One region of the Streptomyces sp. NPDC047002 genome, then DNA from elsewhere that is predicted to be linked to it. Evidence: riboswitches for the same ligand, from Rfam matches in the RefSeq annotation. Region 1 holds a riboswitch; each other region holds the start of a gene.
The links. Region 1 has a riboswitch for cyclic di-AMP ahead of AB0910_RS29700 (transglycosylase family protein). Riboswitches for the same ligand answer to the same signal wherever they lie in the genome.
Positions count from the first base shown of each region.

Region 2: it holds a riboswitch for cyclic di-AMP, as region 1 does, so the genes downstream of both, AB0910_RS28355 (M23 family metallopeptidase) here and AB0910_RS29700 (transglycosylase family protein) in region 1, are expected to answer to the same signal.
Region 3: it holds a riboswitch for cyclic di-AMP, as region 1 does, so the genes downstream of both, AB0910_RS10410 (C40 family peptidase) here and AB0910_RS29700 (transglycosylase family protein) in region 1, are expected to answer to the same signal.
Region 4: it holds a riboswitch for cyclic di-AMP, as region 1 does, so the genes downstream of both, AB0910_RS05905 (transglycosylase SLT domain-containing protein) here and AB0910_RS29700 (transglycosylase family protein) in region 1, are expected to answer to the same signal.

Region 1 covers NZ_JBEYWC010000047.1:32,547-38,144, forward strand. Annotated here, with positions in the region: gene AB0910_RS29685 (amidase) at 1-654, opposite strand, end outside; gene AB0910_RS29690 (cytochrome P450) at 955-2,202, shown strand; gene AB0910_RS29695 (transglycosylase family protein) at 2,384-3,619, shown strand; cyclic di-AMP (ydaO/yuaA leader) riboswitch at 3,942-4,169, shown strand; gene AB0910_RS29700 (transglycosylase family protein) at 4,173-4,859, shown strand; gene eno (phosphopyruvate hydratase) at 5,240-5,598, shown strand, end outside.
Region 2 covers NZ_JBEYWC010000041.1:58,052-63,649, reverse strand. Annotated here, with positions in the region: gene AB0910_RS28360 (aldo/keto reductase) at 1-874, opposite strand, end outside; gene AB0910_RS28355 (M23 family metallopeptidase) at 962-2,056, opposite strand; cyclic di-AMP (ydaO/yuaA leader) riboswitch at 2,515-2,671, opposite strand; gene AB0910_RS28350 (PP2C family protein-serine/threonine phosphatase) at 2,945-4,069, opposite strand; tRNA gene AB0910_RS28345 (tRNA-Met) at 4,395-4,468, opposite strand; gene AB0910_RS28340 (hypothetical protein) at 4,548-4,739, opposite strand; gene AB0910_RS28335 (hypothetical protein) at 4,847-5,059, opposite strand; tRNA gene AB0910_RS28330 (tRNA-Lys) at 5,221-5,294, opposite strand; gene AB0910_RS28325 (helix-turn-helix transcriptional regulator) at 5,399-5,598, opposite strand, start outside.
Region 3 covers NZ_JBEYWC010000008.1:8,565-14,162, forward strand. Annotated here, with positions in the region: gene AB0910_RS10390 (adenosylmethionine--8-amino-7-oxononanoate transaminase) at 1-808, opposite strand, end outside; gene bioB (biotin synthase BioB) at 801-2,060, opposite strand; gene AB0910_RS10400 (8-amino-7-oxononanoate synthase) at 2,205-3,365, shown strand; gene AB0910_RS10405 (ATP-binding protein) at 3,601-4,026, shown strand; gene AB0910_RS10410 (C40 family peptidase) at 4,067-4,546, opposite strand; cyclic di-AMP (ydaO/yuaA leader) riboswitch at 4,550-4,732, opposite strand; gene AB0910_RS10415 (hypothetical protein) at 5,091-5,399, opposite strand; gene AB0910_RS10420 (ATP-dependent Clp protease proteolytic subunit) at 5,407-5,598, opposite strand, start outside.
Region 4 covers NZ_JBEYWC010000004.1:17,855-23,452, reverse strand. Annotated here, with positions in the region: gene speB (agmatinase) at 1-374, opposite strand, end outside; cyclic di-AMP (ydaO/yuaA leader) riboswitch at 1,034-1,193, shown strand; gene AB0910_RS05905 (transglycosylase SLT domain-containing protein) at 1,198-2,046, shown strand; gene AB0910_RS05900 (LCP family protein) at 2,168-3,913, opposite strand; gene tatA (Sec-independent protein translocase subunit TatA) at 3,970-4,263, opposite strand; gene AB0910_RS05890 (metalloregulator ArsR/SmtB family transcription factor) at 4,477-4,848, shown strand; gene mgtA (magnesium-translocating P-type ATPase) at 4,861-5,598, shown strand, end outside.

The DNA of each region.
Region 1 (5,598 bases):
CCAGGCGTTGCCCGCGAACGTCCCGGTGATGGAGCCGGAGAACGCCGAGCACACGGTGTGCCCGAGGATCACCGCGCCCGCGTCCCGCAGCCGCGCCACGACGGTCGCGTCGCGCAGCGCCTTGTTGCCGTCGAAGGCGTGGCTGCCGTCCTTGGCCTCGAGTCCCTTGACGGCCACGGAGTCCTTGATGCCCATCGGGATGCCGAGGAGCGGCGGCAGGGCGTCCTTCTCCTTCTTGGTGCGCGCCCGCGCGAAGCGCGCGTCCGCCGCCCGCGCGGCGGCGAGCGCGCCGTCCCTGTCGAGGCGGACGAAGGCGTTGTAGAGGCCGTTGTCGCCGTACGTCTCGAAGGGGCCGTTGAGGCGGTCGATGCGGTCCAGGTACGCCGTGGTGACGGCGAGAGCGGTGGTGCGCCCGGCCCGCAGCAGGGCGGCGAGCTCGACCACCTCGTAGTCGACGAGCCGCGGTCTCTTGCGTATCGCGGACACCTCGGGGAAGGCCGGCGCGGCCGCTCCCGGCGCCGGGGCGGCGGTGGCGGGCGCGGCGGCCGTGGCGGACAGGGCGGCCGCGCCCGTCACGGCCGCGGCACCGCCGAGGACGGTGCGGCGGCTGGGGCCGTGGTGGACGGACGGGGTGTGACTGGCTGGTGAGGGCATGCTGGCGAACTCCCGAGAGGAGCGGAATGTCCCGTACCGGAAAAGCATATGAACGGGTTTGTTTCCGTCAGGTACCGCGCGCATGACGTCAGTTGGCGCGGCCCTCGGCCGAGCCGGCGCCCCCTATATAGGGGGGATGGCTGTCGAGGGGGCGCCCCCGCCCCCGCCCCCGCCCCCCGCAGGGAGGAGGTGTCCCCTCTATAAGAAGCGTCTCTGCACGAGGCGTCCTTGTATAAGGGGACGCCGAGGCGGGGGACGCCTCGTGGAGGGGGCGCGCGCGGTGCGCCGTACGGTGGGCGCATGCCCGATCCCGCCGCGCCGTCCCCCGACCTCTTCTCCTGGGAGTTCGCCACCGATCCTTACCCGGCGTACGCCTGGCTGCGGGAGCACGCGCCGGTGCACTGGACCCGGCTGCCGAGCGGGGTCGAGGCGTGGCTCGTCACCCGGTACGCGGACGCGCGCGCCGCGCTCGCCGACCCGCGGCTCTCGAAGAACCCGGTGCACCACGCGGAACCCGCGCACGCCCGCGGCAAGACCGGCATCCCGGGGGAGCGCGGCGCCGACCTGATGACGCATCTGCTCAACATCGACCCGCCCGACCACACCCGGCTGCGCCGGCTCGTGTCGAAGGCGTTCACGCCGCGCCGGGTCGCGGAGTTCGCGCCCCGCGTGCAGGAGCTCGCCGACCGGCTCATCGACCGGTTCGCGGCCACGGGCTCGGCCGACCTCATCCACGAGTTCGCCTTCCCGCTGCCGATCTACGCCATCTGCGACCTGCTGGGCGTGCCCGCCGAGGACCAGGACGACTTCAGGGACTGGGCGGGCATGATGATCCGGCACGGCGGCGGCCCGCGCGGCGGCGTCGCCCGCGCGGTGAAGAAGATCCGCGCCTATCTCGCCGACCTGATCCACCGCAAGCGGCTCGACCTCGGCGACGACCTCATCTCCGGCCTCATCCGCGCCAGCGACCACGCGGAGCAGCTCACCGAGAACGAGGTGGCCGCGATGTGCTTCGTACTGCTGTTCGCCGGGTTCGAGACGACGGTCAACCTGATCGGCAACGGCACGTACGCGCTGCTCACCCACCCCGCCGAGCGGGCGCGGCTGCAGGACGCGCTGCGCGCGGGCGACGACTCGCTCCTCGTCACGGGCATCGAGGAACTGCTCCGCTACGACGGGCCCGTCGAGCTCGCCACCTGGCGCTACGCCACCGAGCCGCTGACGATCGGCGGGCGCTGCGTCGCGGTGGGGGACCCGGTGCTCGTGGTGCTCGCGGCGGCCGACCGCGACCCGGAGCGGTTCGCCGCGCCCGACACCCTCGACCTCGCACGGCGTGACAATCAACACCTCGGCTACGGCCACGGGATCCACTACTGCCTCGGCGCCCCGCTCGCCCGCCTCGAAGGGCGGACCGCGCTCACCGCGCTGCTGACCCGGCTGCCCGGGCTGCGCCTCGCCGCCGAACCGGCCGAACTGCGGTGGCGCGGGGGACTCATCATGCGCGGTCTGCGTACGCTCCCGGTCCGGTTCACGCCCCTGCGTGACTGAGGTCGTGTCAAGTCTGTGATATTCGCGTGATCTCCACTGGACCGACTTGTGACAGGCGTTCGACTGACGCTACGTTGCCGAGCGACCCATCGGCCCCAGTGGGCGCGTTGAGCCCCAGGGCGGCGGATCACCTCGCGCGTCGCGCATTCCATGCGCGACCACGTACACGGAAGGTAATCGCATGTCCGGGAACGGCCGACATCGTCGACCCCGCCAGGCGCCCGCGATCGTCGTGGCCGCCGGGGTGACCGGCTCCGCACTCGCCATCCCGCTGCTCGCCTCCGCGAGCGCGAGCGCCGCGGACGCCTCCACCTGGGACAAGGTGGCCGCGTGCGAGAGCGGCGGACAGTGGGACGCCAACCTCAGCAACGGCTACTTCGGCGGCCTCCAGATCAGCCAGGACACCTGGGACCAGTACGGCGGCAGCCAGTACGCGAGCCGCCCCGACCTGGCGAGCAAGGCGCAGCAGATCTCCGTCGCCGAGAAGATCCTCGCGGGGCAGGGCTCCCAGACGTGGGCCGACTGCGCCGACAGCGCGGGCCTGCCGCAGACGACGCCTTCGGGCGACGACGACGGCGACACCCTGGGCGACGTGGTCGGCGGCCTGCTCGGCGGCTCCGACGACTCCGCGACGCCCGACCCCTCCGCCAGCCCCGCCACGGGCTCCTCGGCCACCCCCGACCCCTCGGCGAGCACGGACCCCGGCGACGCGCCCGCCGCGTCCGACGACGCGCCCGACCCCTCCGCCACGCCCTCGGACGGTGCGAGCCCCGACGCGCCGGCGCACGGCGGCACCCCGTCGGACGCCACCCCGTCCGGTGGCAAGCACCGCGCCACGCCCCCCGCGACGCCAAGCGACGACAGCGGCTTCCCGTCGGGCGTCAGCCGCGACAACGACGGCGGGGTGCTCGCGCCCACCGGCGGCGCGGGCTCCGTGGGCAACGCCGACAGGCCCGGTGTCGTACGGGACGTCATCCGCATCCCGTTCGCGCCGCAGTACACCGGCGGCGACGCCCAGTCTCTCTGGCAGCTCCCGGCCCAGGGCCCGGCCCGGGCCACCGGGGGCCAGGCGGACGCCGCGAGCCCCGCGGCCACCGCGGCCGGCGGCGCGGCGGCGGCCGGCGGCAGGCACCGCGGCACGCAGCCCGCCGCGCACGCGTCGGGCACCTCGGCGCAGAAGCCCCCATCCGGGCGGCACGCCGCATCGGGTGACCCCGCGTCAGCGGACTCCGCCGCCGCGCACGGCCCCGGAGCCCGCCGCTACACGGTCCACGCGGGCGACAGCCTGTCGGGGATCGCGGCGAGCCAGGGCGTGAAGGGCGGCTGGCGCGCCGTCTATGAGGCGAACAAGGCGGCGCTCGGGTCCGACCCGAACCACATCGTCCCTGGCCAGACCCTGGAGCTCGGGGCCGGCTGATATCGAAGGGCAGATCGCGGCACAGCGCACGGGAGGCCATGAAGTGGCCCCCGTGCGCTGTCAGTTCGGCACCGTATGTCCAACTCTGTGAAAGTGAGACAAGCATCTCTTCGGGGTGTTTGGTCGAAATGGGCCGCCAGATTCGCCTGTTTCGGGGTTCACCTGGGGAAATGGGTCCATGCGGGTGAAGGATTTGGGCTTTACCGCCCTTATGTCCGTCTTTGAAGATCTGACAGTCGTATGTTTACGGTCTTCACCGCTCGCACCGCGGGCCCTGTCGACCGAAACGCCGAATCCTGCCGTCGGTCGACGGGAACAGTCGTCGCGTCACGCGCCGAAGGCAGGAGCGGGGGACCCAAGGTTCCGCCGCCGGACCGGGAAGGCCGTCCGTGGATGGACGGCCCAGCGGCCCGGCTTGGGGTTAAGCCGCGAGCGGCGCGCACAGCCTGTGCGCACCGCACGGACCACGCACCACGTGGTCCATCGCGACCGGGCAACTCACTGCGCCCGAACCCGACAGCTGACCTCGCAGGCGTCGGTGAGGAGATGCTCCATGCTGCGTTCCAGCAAGGCCCACAAGCACCGCCGCCCGTCCAAGGCCGTCCGTTACGCCACGCTCGCCGGTGTCACCGGCGCCGCAGTCGCGGTGCCGCTGCTCTCCGCCACGTCGGCGTCCGCCGCCTCGGTCTCCGAGTGGGACCAGGTCGCCCAGTGCGAGTCCGGCGGCAACTGGTCGATCAACACCGGCAACGGCTTCTACGGCGGCCTCCAGTTCACGAACTCCACCTGGGCCGCGTACGGCGGCACCGCCTACGCCTCGCAGGCCAACCAGGCCAGCAAGTCGCAGCAGATCGCGGTCGCCGAGAAGGTGCTCGCGAGCCAGGGCAAGGGCGCCTGGCCGTCCTGCGGCGTCAACCTGTCGGGCCCCGGCGGCTCCGGAGCGGCGCAGGCCGAGACGAGCCACTCCAGCTCGACCCAGCAGGCCCCGGCGCAGCAGAAGGCGCAGCAGCGCCCCGTGCAGCAGCACAGCGCCTCGCAGCCCGCGAGCCGCGGCACCGCCCGCCCCACCGTGATCAAGAAGGGTGACGGCGAGTACAAGGTCGCGTCCGGCGACACCCTCTCGAAGATCGCCTCGGCGCACCACGTCAAGGGCGGCTGGAAGAAGCTGTTCGACCTGAACAAGGACATCGTGAAGGACGCGAACGTGATCTTCCCGGGCCAGCAGCTGCACCTGCACTGACGGCCCGCGCGCCCCGCACGCGGACCCCGCGCGGGCCGCTCGGCCGGGCCCGCGGCAGCGGGCCCCGGCCGGCCTCCCGGCGGCCCTGCGGCAGGATCGGCGCACGCGGAGCGGCACGCACCATGGCGCACCTGCCGACACCGGCAGGCCCGAGCGGCCCGGCCCCACGGGGACGGGCCGCTCGGCCGTGCGGGGCCGGGCCCCGGGGCCACCCCCACGGCCTCGGGGCCCGGCCGCGGCCACTCGTCCGGCCGTGCCGCGCGCCGCCGCCCGGCGTGGGGACTGCCCGGAGCACCCGGCGGCGCCCGCGCCGGTTAGGCTCTTGGCGCAAGGACTACAGACGCAGACCCTGCGCTCCCCACGTCACTTCCCAGAAGGAGATGCTCGTGCCGTCGATCGACGTCGTCGTAGCCCGGGAAATCCTCGACTCCCGAGGCAACCCCACCGTCGAGGTCGAGGTCGGCCTCGACGACGGCAGCACCGGCCGTGCGGCCGTCCCCTCCGGCGCCTCCACCGGCGCCTTCGAGGCCCTTGAGCTGCGGGACGGTGACCAGAACCGCTACCAGGGCAAGGGCGTGGAGAAGGCCGTGCTCGCGGTGATCGAGCAGATCGGCCCCGAGCTGGTCGGCTACGACGCCACCGAGCAGCGCCTCATCGACCAGGCGATGTTCGACCTGGACGCCACCCCCGACAAGTCGTCGCTCGGCGCCAACGCCATCCTCGGCGTGTCGCTCGCCGT
Region 2 (5,598 bases), on a different contig from region 1:
CGGGGAGCTGCTCCACGGTGCGCGCCGAGGCGATCGGCGCGACGACCGTGGGCCGCCGGGCGAGCCAGGCGAGCGCGACGGTCGCGTGCGCCGCGCCGCGCGCGGCGGCGACCTCGTCGAGCGCGGCCAGCACCCTCTGGCCGCGCTCGCTCTCCAGGTACCCGGCTGCGCGGTCGGCCCGCACGCTGTCCACGGCGGTGCCCGGGCGGTACTTGCCGGTCAGGAAGCCGGCGGCGAGGGCGAAGTACGGCAGCACGCCGAGGCCGTGCTCGGCCGCCACGTCCTGGAGCGGGCCCTCGTAGGTGTCGCGGGAGACCAGGTTGTAGTGCGGCTGGAGCGCCGCATAGCGCGCGATCCCCTCACGCTCGGCGAAGGCGAGCGACGCGGTCAGCCGCTCCGGGCTGATGTTGGAGGCGCCGAGCGCGCGGACCTTGCCCTCCTTCACCAGCTGGTCGAGCGTGGTGACGATGTCTTCTACGGGCACGGACTCGTCGTCGACGTGCGTGTAGTACAGGTCGATGCGGTCGGTGCCCAGGCGCCGCAGCGAGCCCTCGACGGCCGCCTTGATGGTGTCGGGCGCGAGGCCCTTGTACTCGGGGTGCGCGCCGACCTTCGTCGCGACGACCACGTCGTCGCGGTTGCCGCGCGCCGCCAGCCACTTGCCGATCAGGGCCTCGGAACCGAAGCCCTTGCTGCCGTCCGCCGTGCGCCCGTACCCGTCCGCGGTGTCCAGGAAGTTCCCGCCGCCCTCCGTGTACGCGTCGAGGACGTCGAAGGTGGCCCGCTCGTCGGCGCTCCAGCTGAAGACGTTGGCGCCGAGGCAGAGCGGGGAGACGGAGAGGTCGGAGGGGCCCAGAATGCGTCGATCAGTCATGCGTCCCATTGAACAACCCGCGCCCGTCCCCGGACATACCGCATGCGTCCGGGCCGCGCCCGCCGGGCCGCCAGGGCCACCCGCCCGTCAGGGCTTGAGTCCGTGGTCCTCGAGCCAGGGCCGCGGGTCGATCGCCGTGCCGCCCGTCGTGCGGACCTCCAGATGCAGGTGGGGGCCCGTGACGTTGCCGGTGGCGCCCACCCGTCCGATGACGTCGCCCGTGCTGACCTTCTGACCGACCGACACCAGCATCGAGGACTGGTGGCAGTACCAGAGCTCCTCGCCGTCGTCGAGCTTCACGACCGTGCGGTAGCCGTAGGCGCCCGCCCAGCCCGCCGAGGTGACCGTGCCGCCGTGCACGGCCTTGACGGGCGTGCCGGTGGGCGCGGCGAAGTCGAGGCCCGTGTGGTAGCCGGAGGACCACATCGGGCCCGGGTCCCCGAACTGCCCGGTGATCGTGTACGAGGTGACGGGGAGCGTGTAGCTCTTGGCCAGCTTCGCGAGCCTGGCGGCCTCGGCCTTCTTGGCCGCCTCGGTCGCCGCCTTCTTCTTGGCCTCGTCGGCCTTCTTCGCCGCGGCCGCCTGCTGCTTCGCGGCCTCGGCGCGCGCCGTGGCGACGGCCTCGGCCTCGGCGGCCGCCTGCCGGGCGTCGTCCGCGGCCTGCCGCTGCGCCGAAGCCTGCTGGAGAATACGGGCGCGCAGCGCCTCGCCCGCGTCGGTGGCGCCGTGCGCGTAGTCGGCGGTGGTCACGCCCGCGCTCGTCAGCGGCGCGCTCGCGAGGACGGCCGCCGGCGCGGGCGCCTCCTCGCCCACCAGGGAGTCGACGACCGGCAGCGAGGCTACGCGCTGCGGCAGGTGGTCGGTGATCGCGTCCGGCACGGATATCGCGACCGGCGCCCTGCCCTGCGCTGCCGCGATGCCGCCCGCGCCGACCGCGGCGATGACGCCCACGCCGAGCACGGTCGAGCTGCGGGCGAGCGCGTTGCGCTGCTTGATCACCCGGTGCTTGCCCCGCAGCGGCGAGATGGCCGTGGCCGAGCCCTCGGGCTGCCCCCAGGCCGCGCCGCCTTCTGCGGCCTCCTCGGGTCTCTCGAAGGAACCGACGCCCGCGGCGGCGGTGTCGCCCGTCGCGGGAAAGGAGCCCGTGTCCCCGTAGGCGGGAAAGGCCGCGGTGTCCTCCACGGCAGGGAACGCGCCCGTGTCGCCGGCCTCCCCGTACGCCGCGAACGCGCCCGCGTCCCCGCCCCGCACGCGGAAGGAACCGGCGTCGCCGAAGGCGGAGAAGGAGCCCGTGCCCCCGTGAGCGGCACCGGACCCCGCGTCCCCCACCGCGGCGAACGACCCCGTGTCCCCGTACTCGGCGAACGACCCCGTGCTCCCGTATGCAGGGAAGGAACCGGTGTCGCTCATCGCGGGAAACGCCCCGGTGTCCCCGTACGCGGGGAACGACCCCGTGTCGCCGTAGCCACCGCCGTACCCGCCCCGCGGGTCGAAAGCGGCGGTGCGGGTGACGTGTGCGGCCGGGGCGCCGGGGGAAGGCTGAGGGGTGGACACGCCGTGCGGGACGTACGGGGTGTGGGGTATGCCCGAGGCCGACAGGGCTTCCGGGGCAGGCTTGTTGGACGCCACGGGGGCGCGCTCCTTTCCTTCCTTCTCGCCTACCGGGTTAGCTGACGGGTTCGGAGCAGGAAGGTCTCCTACGGGCAGGGCGGACCGCCGAAGAGGCGGTGCGTCAGGCCCGATTCACCCCAAGGGTTGGTTCCCCGGTTCCCTCGCGGAATTCGGCGCGCGAGCACGGAGCCGCCGTGGGCGACGGCTGGGACGACCGCGCTGCGTTATCGAACGTTAATAGAGATCCGGCCGTTATTCCAAGCCGATCGAGATGATCGTCAACGACTCCGCAGCGGATCAACCAGGACAGATGGCCCCGCAATCGGGCGAGTTGACCCCGCTTCAGCGGGCACCCTCACACCCGGCCGCCCGAGCGGGCAACAGCCGCCGCCCCCGGCGCCCGCCCCCAGCAGTGCGGAGTGCTCGCACCTGGACACGCAGCGTTACAAGCCCCCGCGGTCACGGCGGCGGCACGACGCTCATGATCCGCCGCCGGTCCGGCTGGCCCGCCGTGGGCCGGTTCACAGCGAGCAGCGCCATGTCGTCCGTGCTGCCGCCCCCGGTGTGCACGCGCACATCGCCCACGACCGCGTCGAGCAGCTCCTCGGGGCCGGGGAAGATCCGGCCGCGCAGCCGCTGCGCCGGGTCGTAGAAGACCCCGTCGCGATCCCGCGCCTCCGACAGGCCGTCCGTGTAGAACAGCAGCGTCGAACCCGGCGGGTACGGGCTGGTGTCGGCGCGGTCGGGCCAGGAGGCCAGCTCCGCCATGCCGAGCGGCAGCGCGAACTGTCCCGGTACGAGCGTCGTCACGACGCCCGCGGCCTCCAGCAGCATCGGCTCGGGGTGGCCGCGGTTCAGCAGCCGCACGACGCCCTCGCCGCGCGGGATCTCCGCGAGCACCGCCGTCGTGAACGACTCCGCCGTCTCCGCCTCGGCGCGCCGGATGCCCTCCCTGGTCAGCGCGCGGTCAAGGCGGTGCGCGACGCCTTCGAGGGTGCGCTCCTGCTCCGCCGCCTCCCGGAAGGCGCCGACGAGCACGGCGACCGTCTCGACCGCGCCCATGCCCTTGCCGCGCACGTCCCCGACGATCAGCCGGACCCCGTGCGGGGTGTCCTGCACCGCGAAGAGGTCGCCGCCGATGAACGCGTCCTCCTGCGCCGCCTCGTACCGCGCGGCGATGTGCAGCCCGCCGATCTGCTCCGAGGGCTGCGGCAGCACCGCGCGCTGCGCCGCCTCTGCGATGATGCGCGCGGACGCCAGCCGCTCGCCGCTGCGGCGCACGATGCGGTTGATGCCGAGCGCGAGCGCCGAGACGACCACCACGGTGAGCAGGTCGCCCACCGCCTCGACCCGGCCGATCGTGCCGTCGTCGATGCGCAGCAGCACCTCGGTGCCGATCGCGATCAGCGCGATCACCAGAGTCCCGACGGGACCGAAGAACGGGGCCGCCACCATGGGCGCCGCGGCGAAGAACGGGGACGCGGTGAAGCGCGTCGGCGTCACCGCGTCGAAGACCACGCCGACGAGGATCACGACGAGCGGCAGCCAGAAGCGGAATCTGCTGGGCCGGGGCGTGGGCGCCACCTCGCCCCGCGCGGGCTCGCCATCGCGCCGGGCGACCCAGTCGCGCGCGATCCGGACGCCGCGTGGCGCCCTGCCGCCCCGCCTGCGCCGTTCACCCCGCCCCGTCTTCGCCACCAGTGGTCTCTTTCTGCCGGTCTCCTCGCCAAGGCTGCGGACGGTACCGCGCTGTCTCCAGGCTCGCCGCCATCGCACGCGACGGCGAATCGCCGTCGACCGACTGGCGTACCGCCCGGGGAGCGCCGGAGCGCGCCGCGGGGCCGTACGGGCCGGGGCCCCAACGCACCGAAGGCCCGGATTCCGGGGAATCCGGGCCTTCGGCCACAAGTAGCGGGGACAGGATTTGAACCTGCGACCTCTGGGTTATGAGCCCAGCGAGCTACCGAGCTGCTCCACCCCGCGTCGGTGAACACCACCCTACGCCATCCGGAGCACGCCCGGCGCCACGTTCGCCCCGGGCGGACGCCCGCGGGGGCTGCCGCTAGGCGGCGGGGACCACGTCGGCCTTGACCGCGGCGGCCCACTCGACCAGCAGCTCCTGATAACGCTCCTGCTCAGCGGGGGTGAGAACACGGCCGGCCCCGGCCCACAGAGCGCGGATGCGGTCGTTGACGTCGGCGGCAGACCGCGGGGAACCGGGATCGGCGACGGCACCGGACGGTGATGCGAACATGTGCCCAAGACTACGGGCCGCCACTGACAGTCGGCGGAGCGTGGAGGCGCGACCCGCGCACGTGTGAGGCAGCACACGCCGCCCGCGGGGCGCGGCAGGGGCGCAGGTCAGCGCGTGCCGTAGTCGTGGCCGAGCCCGCCCTGCCACTCCACCCACGAGGGGTCGTCGAGCAGGTCCTCCGCGTCCGGCAGCCCGGCCCGGCGCAGGAACTCGACCAGGTCGCCGTCCGAGTGGGCGAGACCCATGATCTGCCCGCGGACCGTGACCCGCCGGCCGCCCGTCCCGGACGCCCGGTGTACGACGATCGGTGCGTCACTCATGCCCCAAGCCTGCGACGAACCGGCCTCGCGCGCAGCCCCCTGGGCGTTTTGCCCACCGTGATTCTCAGGACTTCCACGCCGCCACTCCCGCCGCACGCTCCCCCGCAGGCACGCGAAAACCCCCGCGGCCGGTCCTGCGGGCCGGGCGCGGGGGCGTGACGTAGGCCGTGTGGGACTTGAACCCACAACCAACGGATTAAAAGTCCGCTGCTCTGACCAATTGAGCTAACGGCCCGCACCGCGAAGCATAGTCGGCCCCCGCCACGCGACATGCCCGAGACCGTGGGGCGTTGGCCCCGCACCGGGGCCGGGGGCCCTGCGCCGAGGACCTGGGGCGCCTCAGAACTGCTTGTACAGGTCCGTGAGGATCTGCCGGGTTTTCTTCGCGGACTCGGCGTGCGCGACCATGCGGTCCATGGCCTCCTTGTACTCGGCGACCTCGGCCGCCTCGTCCAGGTAAAGGGCGCCGGTCAGGTACTCGACGTACACGATGTCCGGCACCTCGGGCACGTCGAAGCGGAACAGGACGAACGAGGTGT
Region 3 (5,598 bases), on a different contig from region 1:
CGAACAAGGTGCCCGTACGCCCGAACCCGGTGGCGATCTCGTCGAACACCAGCAGCACACCGTGCTCGTCGCACGCCTCGCGCAGCACCCGCAGATAGGCGGGGGAGTGGAAGCGCATGCCGCCCGCGCCCTGCACCACGGGCTCCACCACCACGGCGGCCGTCTCGTGCGCGTGCCGCGCGACGGTCTCCCGCAGCGCGTCCGCGTACGCCTCCTCGTACGCCGCGGGCGGCGCCTCGGCGAAGACCTGCCGCGGCAGCGCCCCGGACCACAGCTCGTGCATGCCGCCCTCGGGGTCGCACACCGACATGGGGTGCCAGGTGTCGCCGTGGTAGCCGCCGCGCCAGGTCAGCAGCCGGTGCTTCTCGGGGCGGCCGAGCGAACGCCAGTACTGCAGGCACATCTTGAGGGCCACCTCGACCGAAACCGAGCCCGAGTCGGCGAGGAAGACATGGCGCAGCGGCTCCGGGGTGATCTCCACGAGCCGGGCGGCGAGCCGCACGGCGGGCTCGTGTGTGAGCCCGCCGAACATCACATGGCTCATCCGGCCGAGCTGGTCGCGGGCCGCCTCGTTGAGCACCGGGTGGTTGTAGCCGTGGATGGCCGACCACCACGACGACATGCCGTCGACCAGCTCGCCGTGGCCCTCGGCGGGCTCGGCGAGCCGCAGCCGCACTCCGGAGGCAGAGGTGACGACGAGCGGGTCAGCGCGGCCCGGCATCGGGCCGTAGGGGTGCCACACATGGGCCCGGTCCAGTGCCAGGAGTTCGGGTACGGCGAGGCCGCCGGGGGCGAGCGGCTCAGGCATTCGGCGCCAGGTCCGTCCCCGCGCCCCTGCGCCGCACCGCCACCAGGTCCGTGCGCGCGCCCTCCGCCGCGGCACCCTGCTCCGGCGCCTCCGGCGCCTCCGGCCCGCAGGGGGAGCCCGCGGCCCCGCAGCCGTCCGCCGCGTGCGCGCCGTCCGGTGAGCGGTCCGCCGCCGCGCCCTCTGCCGCAGCGCCGTCTCCCGCGCCCGCGCAGGCGCGGCCCTCGCCGCAGCCGTGGCCCGCCGCCTCCGCGCGGTGCGCGGGCAGCGTCGTCTCGTCCGCGCCCTCGACCGTGAAGCCGGCGTCCGCGATCATCTCCAGGTCCTTCTTGCCCTCCTGGCCCTCACTGGTGAGGTAGTCGCCGAGGAAGATCGAGTTGACCAGGTGCAGCGCCAGGGGCTGGAGGGAGCGCAGGTGCACCTCGCGGCCGCCCGCGAGCCTGACCTCCACGTCCGGGCAGACGAACCGCGCCATCGCGAGGATCCGCAGGCAGCGCTGCGGCGTCAGGTTCCACTCCTCGGCGAGCGGTGTGCCCTCGAAGGGGATGAGGAAGTTCACCGGCACCGAGTCCGGGTCCAGCGCGCGCAGCGAGAACACCACGTCGACCAGGTCGGCGTCGCTCTCGCCCATGCCGGCGATCAGCCCCGAGCACGCGGAGAGCCCGGCCGCCTGCGCGCGGTGCACCGTCTCCACCCGGTCCGCGTAGGTGTGGGTGGTCGTGATGTCCCCGTAGGTGGATTCCGAGGTGTTGAGGTTGTGGTTGTACGCGTCGGCGCCCGCCGACTTGAGGCGCTCGCCCTGCCCGGCGGAGAGCAGGCCGAGGCAGGCGCACACCTCGACGCCCTCGTTCTCCTCCTTGATCGCCTCGATGGTCTTCGAGACGCGGTCGATGTCGCGGTCCGTCGGACCGCGTCCGCTCGCCACCAGGCACACCCGCTTCGCGCCGCCCGCGACCCCGGCCGCCGCGGCACGCGACGCCTCGTCGGGCTTCAGCCAGGTGTACTTGAGGATGTCCGCGGTCGACCCGAGCCGCTGCGAGCAGTACGAGCAGTCCTCAGGGCACAGGCCGGACTTGAGGTTGACGAGGTAGTTGAGCTTCACCCGCCGCCCGAACCACTGGCGGCGCACCTTTCCGGCCGCTGCCACCACGTCGAGCAGCTCGTCGTCGGAGGTCGCGAGCACCGCGAGGGCTTCCTCGCGCGTCGGCTGCTCGCGCCGCAGCCCCTTCTCCACCAGTGTCTTCAGCAGATCCATGAACCGATCCTCGCGGACGGCCGTCACGCGGTGCCAGGGTGGAAGCCACCAAAACGACCACTGCGAAGTGTGGACATGACCACACCTCGGGACGGTTTGCCTCCGGTTAGTGTCTGTGCACTGCCTACAAAAGGACCCGACGCCATGGCCCACGACCCCTTCGCCTGGACCGAGGAAGCCGCGCGCGAGCGGGAGGGCTCGGGACTCGTACGGGCCCTGCGGCCGCGCCCCGAGCACAGCGACGTGCTCGACCTGGCGAGCAACGACTACCTGGGCCTCGCCCGCCGCCCCTCGGTCACCGAGGCGGCCGCCGACGCCGCGCTGCGCTGGGGCGCGGGCGCCACCGGCTCGCGCCTGGTGACGGGCAGCACCGCGCTCCACGCCGAGCTGGAGCGCGAACTCGCCGCGCACTGCGGCTTCGAGGCCGCCCTCGTGTTCTCCTCCGGGTACGCGGCCAACCTCGCGGCCCTCACCGCGCTGACCGCGCGCGGCTCCCTGCTCCTCTCCGACGCGGGCAACCACGCCTCGATCGTGGACGGCTGCCGCCTCTCTCGCGCGCAGACCTCCGTCGTGCCGCACGCCGATCCCGAAGCGGTCGGCAAGGCCCTCGACGCGTACGGCGGCGGACGGGCCCTCCTCGTCACCGACGCGGTCTTCTCCGTGGATGGTGACGCGGCCCCGCTGCGCATGCTCGCCGACGTCTGCCGTACGCGCGGCGCCGCGCTCCTGGTGGACGAGGCGCACGGACTCGGCGTCCTCGGGCCCGGCGGGCGCGGGGCGCTGCACGCCGCGGGGCTCGCGGACGCCGGGGGGCGGCTCCCCGGCGGCGTCGTCGCCACGGTGACCCTCTCCAAGTCCCTCGGCAGCCAGGGTGGCGCGGTCCTCGGCCCGGCGGCCGTGATCGAGCACCTGGTCAACACCGCGCGGACGTTCATCTTCGACACCGGGCTCGCGCCCGCGGCCGCAGGCGCGGCGCTCGCGGCGCTGCGCTGCCTGCGGGCGGAGCCGCACCTCGCCGAGCGCGCGCGGGAGGTGGCCCGTACCCTGCACACCGCGCTGACCGCGGCGGGACTCCAGGCGGTCCGCCCGGAAGCGGCGGTGGTGTCCGTGCGGGCGCCCTCGCCGCACGCGGCCGCCGCATGGGCGGCCGGCTGCCGCCGCGCCGGCCTCGCCGTGGGATGCTTCCGGCCGCCGTCCGTACCCGACGGGATCTCCCGGATCCGGCTGACCGCACGCGCCGACCTCACGGACGGCGAACTCGGCCGGGCCGTCCGTACGATCGTCGAAACCGCGCCCGAACACTGAGCGTTCGCCGCCCGGGGCGGGGCCCGGCCGGTGTCGCGGGCCCACAACCGGCCGAGTATCGAACAGTTCACTGCTTCGGGCGACAGATGCGGCATATCCCGGCGAATGGGCGGGCCCGGCGGCAGCATGGACCGCACGCCGACGCGGGGCGGACCGCTCCGTCCGCGCCGCGCGTGCGACCCCGTGCCCGCACTCGCACCCGGGCCCCGCCCGGTGGAAAAGGGACAGCCCCGCCATGGCAGACCACCAGGAAGCATCCGTCACACTGCCGAGCGAGCCCGCCTCGGTCCCGGTGGCCCGCAGATATGTCGCAGAACTCCTCACGGAGTGGGGCCTCCCGGTGGAGGCGGAGACTGCTGAAACGGTCCGCCTGGTCGTCTCCGAACTTGTCACCAACGCGGTGCTGCACACCTTCGGTACCTCGCCCACCTTCACCGTGGACGTGGCGCTCGACCGCCACGAGCGCCTCAGGATCGGCGTCACCGACAGCCATCCGCGCTGGCCGAGGCGGCTGCCGGCGGCCGTGCAGCAGGACAACGGGCGCGGCATGGTGATCGTCCGCTGGCTGGCCGCCGAGTGCGGCGGGCGGCTCTCGGTCACCCCGACGCCCGAGGGCGGCAAGACGGTCTGGATCACGCTGCCCTGGGTGGCGGCGGCCTGAGGCCTGCCGAGCGTGCCGCCGCCACCGCGCGGGCGGCGGGTCAGGCCACGCGCCCGTACCAGACGTCCTTCGTCCAGATGTGTTCGAGCCGCACCGTGGAACCCGTCTTGGGCGCGTGCCAGATGCGGTCGTCGCCCGCGTAGATGCCCACGTGGTAGGCGTTCGAGCCGCTGTGGAAGAAGACCAGGTCGCCCTTGCGCCTGGCCGAGGCCGCGATGTGCTCGGTGCCGTTGTACTGCTGCTGCGTGGTGCGGGGCAGCGACGTGCCGGCCTTCTTGTACGCGTAGGCGGCGAGCCCCGAGCAGTCGAAGCTGTCGGGCCCCGCCGCGCCCCAGTGGTACGGCGCGCCCGCCTTGGACGCGGCGACGCTCACCGCCCGGACGGCGACGGCGGAGGAGGCGGCGTGCGCGTCGGGCTGGGCGCCGGGGGCCACCAGGGCGCCGCCGACGGCCACCAGCGTGAGGGCCGACACGGTGCCGGCCCGGGAGAACAGAGACGGGACATGAACCTGCGCAGTCATGCGCAACCCTTCGTCAGCCGCCTGTGAAGGATGGCCTGTCGGGTTCGGGCGCGAAGGTGCCCGGCCGCCGAAGCGGCTTCACCCCGAGGAGCGGTCGCGTCGCCGCGCCGTTCCGTAACGCTCGGGTCCTCCACTCCTGCCGATCCACTCGTGTCCGCACGAAGTCCGGTACGGCGGCAGGACTCGGCGTCCGCCCGGACCGCCTCGCCAGGTGACGAGGGCTTGCGACCTGTCGCAGGGATCGTGACAAGCCGCCCGCGGATTTCCGAGCCGAAACGGCGATATGTGAAACTCATCACAGTTGATCTGTTTGTGCGTATTCGCCAGGTCGGTGGGAGGCTCCGCGGACCGGATCCCGGGCGCGGGCCAGCGGTGGTGGGGGCCGCTCAGCGTGTACGCATCGTCGCGGTACGCAACCGGGGCGTGCGCCGCACCGCCGGGGACGACTGGTCCGAACGGGGCCGGGCCCGACCCGCCGATTGCGCCGTCCGGGGAGCCCGCAGGGGAGCAGTGCCCGGGTGCGGCGGCCGGGGTGACTCCGGGCTTACGCCGAGGTGTCGCGCGGCAGCGCCACCCGCCCGGCGCGCCGCTCGCCGTCGAGCACCCGCAGCGCCCTGGCGAGCGTGCCCGCGTGCAGCTCGGACTCGCCGCGCGTGTGCATGCGCGCCAGGGCGTCCCGCAGTTCCACGGTGCGCGCGGGCAGCGCCTGCGCGGCACGCAGCGCGGCATACGTGTCCCCTCCGCGCGCCGGGTTGAGGCGGCCGACCAGGTCCACGACGGCCAGATAGCCGTCCACCACGTCGCACTCGGCCCGGGTCAGCGCGGGCAGCGGCGGCAGCTCGGGCGGCAGCACCGGCCGCTCACCGCCCCGCGGGGGCGCCCGCGCCCGCCGAGGGTCCGGCGGCGCGGCGGTCGACGACATGGTCCACGAGCCCGAACTCCAGGGCCCCTGCTGCGTCGAGGAAGGTGTCGCGGTCCAGGCTCGCCTCGATGTCGGCCGCTTCCCTGCCGGTGTGGTGCGCCAGCGTCCGCGTCAGGAACGCGCGCTGCCT
Region 4 (5,598 bases), on a different contig from region 1:
GCGGCGAGTTGGCCGACACGCTCCTCCACGGTCGCCACCGCCTGGCCGATGTCGTACGGATTCACGGCGATGTCGCCCGCGTCGGCGACCTGCACGGCGGCGAACGGGGACACGTCGAGCCCCGGGTGGTAGGGGCGCAGCAGCCTGCTGGCCTCGCGCACCGCGGCGGGCGCGAACCGCGCGCCCGGCCGGTAGGACACACCGCTGTCGAAGGGGATGCCGACCACGGCGACTTGGGCGCTGCCGACGTCTTCGAGGCGGGGCAGCCGCGCGAAGGTGGCGATGCCCGCGTAGCGCGGCACCACCGAGCTGTCGACGGGGCCCACAGGTCCTGCGGGTGCGCCGGTCGGCGGCTTCTGCTCGTTCGATGTCACGGGACGGGTTCCTCCATGTGGATAAGGAATGAGCGGTGCGGCGCGGGCGCGCCCGGTGGGGGAGCCCGCACGGCACCGGCAGCTTACGCCGCGGTCGCCTTTTGATTGCACGTCAGAAAGGGAAAGGGGAATGTCTTTCTCTTCTGCGAGGTCTTGCGGACGACTCTCCTGTGGGAATTGGTGCGGGTTCCGCTCGACCTTTGCCCGGCGATCTTCCGGGGCCTTGCGGCAGGCCGCGCGGCCGCCGTCCGCGGGGTGAATTCCTGATTGCGCGTCATTCTCGGGAGGGTGGGCCGCACGGAAGGAGGGAGCGTGGATCCATGGTGCCGTTATGGGCGATTTAGTGCTTTTCACACCTAAGCTCCCGTCTGGGCTTTTAGGGTAAGTTATTGCTCTCTGGCGGGTGTTGTCTGGGACGGTTGCGCCGCTGGTCGGTGATATGTGTCACCAGAAGGGGCGTGTGGGCCTGTTGAGGGCCTGCCTCATTTCGCGCGCGTCCAGGGCGCGTTGGGGCTTTCGGCGGCAGGGGGAAGATCGAGTATTCCCTCGCTGAACGCGTTTAAAGCATCGCTGCGTGAATTCAGAACTTGTTTCGCCGCGAGGTCTTCGCTTACGTTCTCGTCATTCCGGACAGACCGCCGAATCCTGCCGCTGCCCGGATACCTCAACCACTGAACTCATCCATACGGCAGGAGCGGGGGACCCAGGTAAGTCGCCGTGCCGCGCATGCGGACCGGCTCGGGGTGAAGCCGCAGCCATGCGGCCGGGCATCTCCAGCCCGAACCCGACAGCTCACCTCGCAGGCGACGGAGAGGAATTCAGCATGCCCAAAAAGGCCAGCCACCGCCGTCCCCTGTCCCGATCGCTGACCCGCGGCCTCATGGCCGCAGGTGTGGGCGGCGCGGTGATCGCCGTACCCCTGCTGACCGCCGCGGCCGCGGGCGCCGCGCCGGCCCCGCAGTCCGCAGCCCACGAGGCCGCGGTCCACCAGGCCGCCGAGGCCCCCGCGCAGGCCCGCACGGCCGCGCACACCGCCGCGGGCTCCGTGTACACCGTGGTGCCCGGCGACTCGCTCTCGAAGATCGCCTTCGACCACTCGCTGTCCGGCGGCTGGCACAAGCTGTACCAGGACAACCGGGAGGCCGTCGGCGGCAACCCGTCGCTCATCCACCCCGGCCTCAAGCTGTCCCTCGGGCACAAGGCCGCCGCCTCCGCCGCCCACACCACGGGCGCGACCGGCGGCACGGGTGAGCGCACCGCGCACACCGCGCACACCGCGCACAAGACCGTCATCAAGACAGAGAACACCGCGGACACCGCCCCGGCGAAGAAGGCCGCGGCTCCGGTGTACGCCGACAACCTGGACGGCTGGATACGCCAGTCGCTGGCCGTCATGGCCGAGCACGGCATCCCCGGCAGCTACGACGGCATCTACCGCAACATCATGCGCGAGTCGTCCGGCAACCCGACGGCGATCAACAACTGGGACTCCAACGCCGCCCAGGGCACCCCGTCCAAGGGCCTGCTCCAGGTGATCGACCCCACGTTCCAGACCTACCACGTCGCGGGCACCTCGATGGACCCGTACGACCCGGTGGCGAACATCACCGCCGCGTGCAACTACGCGGCCGCCACGTACGGCTCGATCGACAACGTCAACGGCCCGTACTGACGGACACACCACCCTGCTCGGGCCCGCCGGAACACACCGGCGGGCCCGAGCGGGGCGAGACGCGGAGGCCCGCCGGAGACACACCGGCGGGCCTCCGTGCGTCCTGCGCGCCTCCCGCGCGTCAGGAGGCGGAGTCCTTTTTGTTGGGAGATGCCGCGTACGCCTGAGAAGGCGTCATCGGTACGCCGTTGATCTCGACCGTCTTGTACCGGCTCACCTCGGCGCACGCCTTCGAGTCGTCGGCGGTGTCCGCGTGGGCGCCGGAGACGGCCTCGTGCGCGTTCCCGGAGCCGCCGCCCGAGGAGCTGCCTGGATAGGCGGCTCCCGAGGGCCAGTCCGAGCCGATGGTGAGCACGAGGCCCGCGGTGTCCGAGGACGTGACCTGGGAGGACGGCAGGCCGAGCGCGTCCGCCGCGGTCTGCGCCGCCGCCTTCTGCCCCGGGCCGTAGGCGAGCGTGGTACGCGCCACCGCGCTGCCCGCGTTGCCCGACGCCCCGACGGTGAAGCCCTTGCCGGTCAGGGCCGAGGCGACCGCGCCGGCCCGCCCGGTGATGCCGGTGCCGTTCTCCACGGACAGCGAGACGTCGGAGGGCGCGACCGAGGCCGAGGGCTGCGCCGCCTTGGACGGCGAGGCCGACGGCTGCCCACCCGCCGCCGTCTTCTTGCCGTTCGACGCGGTCAGCGACTTGTCGTCGGCGATCGCCGAGAACAGCGCGGTCGCGCCGGGCGCCGGGATCACCCGGTTCGCATCGGTCGGCGACTGCCCGGTCTGCATGGTGGTGAAGGTGATCCGCTTCGCCGGGACCTTGTTGAGGTCGTCGGCGAGCCCGATCAGCTTGCTGATGCTGCCGAGGCCGGTGTCCACCGTCATCGCCTTGGTCGCGCTGTCGGCCAGCGCGTAGACCTTCGGCGGGTCGGAGAGGGTGCCCGCGCTCTTGAACTTGCGGATCATCGCGCTCAGGAAGATGTGCTGCGCGTACGTGCGGCCCAGGTCGCTGCCGTCGCCCAGGCCGTGCCGCGTGCGGACGAACTCCAGCGCCGCGTCGCCCTTGAGGGTGTGCGTGCCCTTGGCGAGCTTGAGGTGCGAGTACGTGTCGTAGACGTTGTCGCTGACGCACACCGACACGCCGCCCACCGCGTCGGACATCTTCACCACACCGGAGAAGTCGAGCATCACGAAGTGGTCGATGGGGATGCCGGTGAGCTGGTGCACCGTGGAGACCTGGCAGGCGGGGCCGTACTGGAGCGCGCTGTTGATCTGGCCCTGGTAGCCGCCGGTCGAGGGGCCCCCGTCGCTGCCCTTGCAGGCGGGGATCTGCGTCTCGGTGTCGCGCGGGATGCTCATCACGGTCGCGTTGGACCGGTCGGCGGAGATGTGCACCACCATCTCGACGTCCGCGTTGTGCCCGGCGGTCGACGTGCTCGACCCGCAGCCGCCGCCGAGCTTGCAGTCGCTCGCCGAGTTCCGGCCGTCGGAGCCGATCGCCAGGATGTTGATCGGGGTCCTGCCGAAGGAGTCCGCCTTCTCCTTGGAACCGCCGTCGATGGCGATGCTGCGGATGTTGCCGCTGAGGTGCTCGTAGAGCCAGGCGCCGCCGCCCGCGACGATCAGGATCAGCGCGGACACCACCGTCAGCAGCGTCCTGACGATCCGCTTGCGCCGCGGCAGCGGCTTGGCGCGGCGCCGCCTGCTGCCCCGGTCCTTGGCGCGGGCCGCCTTGCGGGCCGCCGCCCGGCCGCCGGCGGGCGGCTCGCCCGGGCCCGCCCCGAGGTCCCGGCCGTCGCGGGACGTGCGCTGGCGCGGCGGCCCCGAGGGGCGGTGGCGGGTCGCCTGCCGGGCGCGTTCGCCCGCCCTCGGGTCCGTCATCTGCGAACTCCCTGTGCGTCAGTGGTCGGTGTGCGTGCTGACGGCCGACTGGCGGCTCAGTGGGCCGTGGCGGTGTCCCGCCCGGCCGCCTCGGACGCCGGCGCGGCGTCCTTGCGCGCGGTGGACACGACGCCGCCGATGGGCGCAGCCCCGGTCGCGTCCTGGGCCTGCGCCGCGTCCTTGCCGCCCGTCTCGTCCAGCGTCTTCATGGCCCTGACCTCGCTCTTGAAGATGCGCAGGGACTTGCCGATGCCGCGCGCCGCGTCCGGGAGCTTCTTCGAGCCGAACAGCAGGGCCACCACGAGTACGACCACGAGTACGTGCCAGGGCTCAAGACCGTTTCTGAGCATGCGACGCCACCTCCGGGTACGACGGGGACCGGCGGCGGACGCCACCGGTGCCCCAAGGTTGCCACATTACGCAACCGAGCAAGTGAGCGGCCCGGCGCTGTTCCTGTCGGGCCCCGGCCGATCCTCTCACTCGCGTAGGCTGACGGACCGGCCCGGCCGGCGACGCGCCCGGCTGCCGCCCCCACCCTGGCACGTCAATCTGTGGAGGTTCACGTGACACGGTCGCCCGCGAGACCGGCCGACCCCGAGGACGACGCGCTGCAGGACGCGGCAGCCACCTTCGGCCTGCTCTCGTCACCGGTCAGGCTGCACATCGTCTGGATACTCGCCCAGGGCGAGAGCGACGTCACCGGTCTCGCCGAGCGGGTCGGCGGATCGCTGCCCGCCGTCAGCCAGCACCTCGCCAAGCTGAAGCTCGCCGGGCTCGTCCACGCGCGCCGCGAGGGCCGCCGCCAGGTCTACTTCGTCGACGACCCCGCCCTCGTGACCGTCGTCCTGCTGGTGCTCGGCAGGCCCGGCGAGGCCGCCGACGCGCCCGGCGGCCTGCCCGCGGCGGTGTCGGGCCCGCGCGGCCCGGTGGCCTGACCCGCCCGCCCCATGCGCACCAGCGAGCCGCCGCCCGCGGGCGCCGCACCCGCCGCGCACCCGCGCCCCGGCCGGCGCGAAGGGACCGCGGCCACCACAGCAGTCACCACACTCGAAGTGCTGCGCCGCCTCGGCACCGGGCCGCGCGGCCTCACCGAGGCCGAGGCGGAGGACCGCCTCGTACGGCACGGCGAGAACACCCTGCCCGCCGCGCGCACCGCACCCCTGCTGCGCCGCTTCCTCGGCGGGGTGCGCGACCCCTTCACCGGCGTCCTGCTCTGCCTCGCCGCGGTCTCGGCCGCCGTCACGTCCTGGGGCACGGCCTGCGTCCTGACCGTCCTCGTCGCCGTCAGCTGCGCGCTGCGCGCCCGCGCGGGGCGGCAGGCCGACCGCTCGGCCGCGGCCCTGCACGGCGCGCTGCCCTCCACGGCGACCGTGCGGCGCCGCGCGGGGCCCTCGTACACCGAGACGCGCGAGCGCGAGGTGCCGGCCTGCGACCTGGTGCCGGGGGACATCGTCAGGCTCGCCCCCGGCGACCTGGTCCCCGCCGACGTGCGGCTGCTGCGGGCCACCGGCCTGAGCGTGCACCAGGCCGCGCTCACCGGGGAGTCCGTGCCGGTCGCCAAGCACCCGGTGGACGACCCCGAAGGGCCAGGAGGCCCGGGCAGCCGCGCACCGGCGGCCGCCGACGCCTTCGAGGCGCCGCACCTGTGCTTCCAGGGCAGCAGCGTCGCCGCGGGCAGCGCCACG